2 regions of the Gordonia sp. GN26 genome follow, and region 2 is predicted to be linked to the other one. Evidence: predicted binding sites of a transcription regulator. Region 2 holds the regulator's gene; the other holds the start of a gene.
What was found. Region 2 encodes LexA, which represses DNA repair genes until DNA is damaged. Its sites were predicted from a motif close to CGAACANNTGTTCG; they were not measured.
Positions count from the first base shown of each region.

Region 1: a site for LexA is predicted at 846-859, ahead of OK17_RS13895 (alpha-ketoglutarate-dependent dioxygenase AlkB). Genes of this name have one in related genera too.

Region 1 is NZ_JSYC01000058.1:9,536-11,933, forward strand. It holds gene OK17_RS13890 (GMC oxidoreductase) at 1-133, shown strand, start outside; gene OK17_RS13895 (alpha-ketoglutarate-dependent dioxygenase AlkB) at 194-823, opposite strand; gene OK17_RS13900 (SulP family inorganic anion transporter) at 936-2,398, opposite strand, start outside.
Region 2 is NZ_JSYC01000007.1:61,127-63,524, forward strand. It holds gene nrdR (transcriptional regulator NrdR) at 1-85, opposite strand, end outside; gene OK17_RS01745 (LysM peptidoglycan-binding domain-containing protein) at 185-721, opposite strand; gene lexA (transcriptional repressor LexA) at 961-1,668, shown strand; gene OK17_RS01755 (putative PEP-binding protein) at 1,673-2,398, opposite strand, start outside.

The DNA.
Region 1 (2,398 bases), on a different contig from region 2:
GGCCGACCCGCGTCCGGAGCTCGGGTCGGCGTACCAGCCGATCTCCCCGGTGCCGCCGGTGCGTCCGACGGTGCCCGACTACGCGCCCGCCGCGCTGCGGTTGCCGATCACGCCGATCTCCAACGCCGGCTGAGGATTTCGTAGAAGTTGTGGGCGTATGGCGTCCACAACTTCTACATCCCCTCCTTACTGATCACCACACCCCCGGCGGCCGCAGCTGAATGCTGATCCGGGCGCCGACGCCGCGCACCTTGGGGACCGCGTGTTCCCACGTGCGCTGGCAGCTGCCACCCATGACCAACAGGTCACCGGACGACAGGGTGAACTTCAGCGACTTCCCGCCGCCCCGCGGCCGCAGCATCAGCGGCCGTGGGGCGCCGAGGGAGATGATCGCGACCATCGTGTCGTGCGTCGACGCCCGGCCGATGCGGTCCCCGTGCCACGCCACCGAATCGTTGCCGTCGCGGTAGAGGCTGATCCCCGCGGTCGCGAAACCTTCCGGCAGCTCGTCGCGGTAATGCCGCGAGAGCGATGACCGCATCTCGGTGATCAACCCGTCTGGGAACGGATCGTCTTTCTGATAGATCGAGACCAGCCGCGGGACGTCGACGACGCGGTCGTACATCTGTCGTCGCTCGGCTCGCCACGGCACATGACGTCGAAGCCGATCGAACAACTCGTCCGGCCCGCTGATCCAGCCCGGGCACAGGTCCACCCACGCGCCGTCGGTGAGTGGACGCCGCGTCATCGAGGTCGACAGGTCCGAGAGCGCCGGTTCCGCGGCGACCTCGGCGAACAACGAGCCCTGGATGCCGATGGACATGCCCACCACCGTACACCTAGATCGAACGCACGTTCGATAAACCGCTCACTGGTTCCGTTCGCGCTCACCTTTGACGAGTGAGCGCGAACGGAACGAGTGAGCGAAAGTCGGGCTACTCCCCGCCCAGATGTCCGCTCAACCGGCCGTGGCGTTCGGCGCTGGCGTCGTCGAGCCCAACGATCGTGACGTCTTTGCCCTTGGCCTTGTACTTGGTGGTGATGGCGTCGAGGGTCGCAACCGACGACGCATCCCACACGTGCGAGTCACTCATGTCGATGACGACGTGGGACTCGTCGGCGGTGTAGTCGAACTGGTAGACGAGGTCATTGCTCGACGCGAAGAACAGCTCGCCGCGGACCTCGTACACGCGGGTGTCGGGGTCGGGCCCGGCGACCACCACGACCTCCGTCATGTGCGCGACGCGACGCGCGAACAGCACCGACGCGGTCAGTACGCCGACGACGACGCCGTACGCGAGATTCGACGTCGCGACCGTCACCGCGACGGTCGCCAACATGACAGCGGTCTCCGACCGGGGCATGCGGCGCAATGTCTTCGGGTTGATGGAATGCCAGTCGAAGGTGCCGACCGACACCATGATCATCACCGCGACCAGTGCCGCCATCGGGATCTTGGCGACCACGTCACCCAGTCCCACGACGAGGATCAGCAGAAAGACACCGGCCAGGAACGTCGAAATCCTTGTGCGCGCACGGGATTCCTTGACGTTGATCATCGTCTGCCCGATCATCGCGCAACCGCCCATGCCGCCGAAGAAGCCCGTGACGAGGTTGGCGATCCCCTGCCCGACGGCCTCGCGGGACTTGTTGGAGTGGGTGTCGGTGATGTCGTCAACGAGCTTGGCGGTCATCAGCGACTCGAGGAGGCCGACGATCGCGATCGCGAGAGCGTACGGCGCGATGACGGACAAGGTGTCCCAGGTGAACGGAACGTCGGGCAGCAGCAGTGTCGGCAGACTGTCCGGGAGTTCGCCCTCGTCACCGACATTCGGCACCTTGAGGCTCGCGATGAGGGTGACCGCGGTCAGCAGCACGATGGCGACCAACGGCGCCGGCACGATGGTCGTCAGGCGCGGGAACAGGACGATGATCGCGATGCCGATCGCCACCATCGGATACACCAGCCACGGCACGCCCAGCAGGTGCGGCACCTGCGCGGAGAAGATGAGGATGGCCAGCGCGTTGACGAAGCCGACCATCACGCTGCGCGGGATGAACCGCATCAGTTTCGCGACGCCGAGCGCGCCGAGGAGCACCTGGAGGATGCCGCCGAGCAGGACCGCGGCGATCAGGTACTGCAACCCGTGGCTCTCGACCAGTGGCGCGACCACCAGCGCGACGGCTCCGGTGGCGGCCGAGATCATCGCGGGACGACCGCCGACGATCGCGATGGTCACCGCCATGGTGAACGACGCGAACAGGCCGACGCGCGGGTCGACGCCGGCGATGATCGAGAACGAGATGGCCTCGGGGATCAGGGCCAGTGCGACGACGAGTCCGGCCAGGATCTCGGTCCGCAGCCGGCTCGGCGAGCGCAGCGTCAACAGGACGGACT
Region 2 (2,398 bases):
GGCGGCGCCGGATGGCCTGCCCCTCATCAGCGACACGCGAGTCGATGACCTTGGTGTCGTCGTTCTTGCAGAAGGGGCAGCGCATCGTATCCTCACGCAGGTCACGGGACACTCTGATGCAGCCGGGCCGCATGCCAGGCCGGTAGTCGGCCGGTCCCTGTGACATCGAGGATACCGCCCGCGCTCAGTGATACCGGGGGGCGAGGAGGGGCTGGCCGACGCGCAGGCCGCTGGACGGGAGGTCGTTCAGCTGGATGATCTCGTCGACGACCGCCTCGCGGGGCATCTCCGGGGCGACGCGTGATGCGATGGTGCTCAGCGAGTCGCCCGAGCGCACGTGGACGACCTCGGTGCCGACCGAGGAAGGCGTGACCGTCGCGGCGTAGTTCTGCCCGACGACCGCGATGACCCACACCGCCAGCGCGAGTCCGACGCCGGCGAGGATTGCCGTCGCCGCGCGCCGGCGCCGGCGGATGACCGCCGAGGGGGCGGGCTGCGCGGCATGCTGGGCCGGGACGACGGGTCCCCGACCGCGCAGGCCGACCGGCGAGGCGCACTGGGTGGAGGCGACCCGACGGACCAGAACCGCCGACTCCGGCACCGGGCGGCCGTCGGCGGGACGGCGGCCGTCGCCGCGGCGCATCGGGCGCGGACGTTCCAGGACGTCACCGCGGACCGGATCGGTGGAGCGGACGGGGTCGATGAGAGTGGCGGTGCGCATGGTGCCCTCCGTGTTTCCGGTCGAACTCTGTCCGTGCGTCCGACTGCGTCGTCGGCGTTCGAACTGTTCGAGTGTCGATCACCTGTTCGATGAACTGATGTTCGAATTTGTAGCACGGCACTCCGACAATTGTCTCGCGACACGTCGAACAAATGTTTGATGCGGTCGGCATTCTGGGCTAGGGTCGTCGGCAGACAAGCGATCTACCAGCACGTTCGGAATCGAGAGGAAGCCCGATCATGAGCGATGACGGCGGTAAGCGCACCGGAGCGCGGGGCGCCGACGAGCCCGTCACCCCGGCAGACATGGCAGCGGCCGAGGCCTCGCTGACGCCGCGGCAGCGCGGAGTCCTCGAGGTGATCCGCAAATCCGTGCGCGAACGCGGTTACCCGCCGAGCATCCGCGAGATCGGTGACGAGGTGGGTCTCACCTCGACCTCCTCGGTCGCCCATCAGTTGCGGACACTCGAACGCAAGGGCCTGCTCAAGCGGGACGCCAATCGTCCGCGTGCGGTCAACATCGCGCCGAGCGAACCGCCGACGCCCACGTCACCGACCGGAGGCGCACTGCCCGAGCCCACCTTCGTGCCGGTGCTCGGCCGGATCGCCGCAGGTGGTCCGATCCTCGCGGAAGAAGCCGTCGAGGACGTCTTCCCGCTCCCCCGCGAGCTCGTCGGCGAGGGTTCGCTGTTCCTGCTGAAGGTCGTCGGCGAGTCGATGATCGACGCTGCGATCTGCGACGGCGACTGGGTGGTCGTCCGCCAGCAGAACGTGGCCGACAACGGTGACATCGTCGCCGCGATGATCGACGGCGAGGCCACGGTCAAGACCTTCAAACGCCAGAAGGGTCATGTCTGGCTGATGCCGCACAACGAGCTGTTCGACCCGATCCCGGGCGACGAGGCCGTCATCCTCGGCAAGGTCGTCACCGTGATGCGGCGAATCTGACCCCTCAGCTCTCGAGAACCGCGGCGGCAGCCGCGCGAGCCGCAGCCGGATCGGTGGTGGCGAGCGCGGCTGCCGCTGCGTTTTCGCAGGTTGCTCGCGTGACGTCGGCGAGCCGGGCACCGACCGCAGCGGCCGCCACCGGAGCACTCGACAACGAGGTCACCCCGAGTCCGACGAGCACACAGGCGAGGATCGGGTCCGCCGCCGCCTCGCCGCACACGCCCACCGGTTTCCCCCGATCCCGTCCGGCCCGCGCAACCGTCGCGATGAGGTGCAGAACGGCCGGCTGCCACGGATCGGTCAGGGATGCGAGGTCGGCCGACATCCGGTCGGCGGCCATCGTGTACTGCGTGAGGTCATTGGTGCCGATCGAGACGAAGTCGACCTCGGCCAGGATCGCCGGCGCGAGGATCGCGGCGGCGGGGACCTCGATCATGACCCCGGGGGTCAGTCCCCGTTCGCGCACCTGCGCGGCGAAGGCCGCCGCCTCGGCCGGTGAGGCGATCATCGGCGCCATGACCCAGGGGCTCGTCTCGGAGCCCTCGGCGGCGCGCGCGATGGCGTCGAGCTGGTGGGCGCGGATCTCGGGGTGCGCCAGGGCGATCCGGTCGCCGCGAACGCCGAGCGCCGGGTTGGCCTCTTCGGGCTGGTTCACGAAGCGCAGTGGTTTGTCCGAGCCGGCGTCGAGGGTGCGGATGACGACCTTGCGGCCGCCGAATGCGTCGAGCAC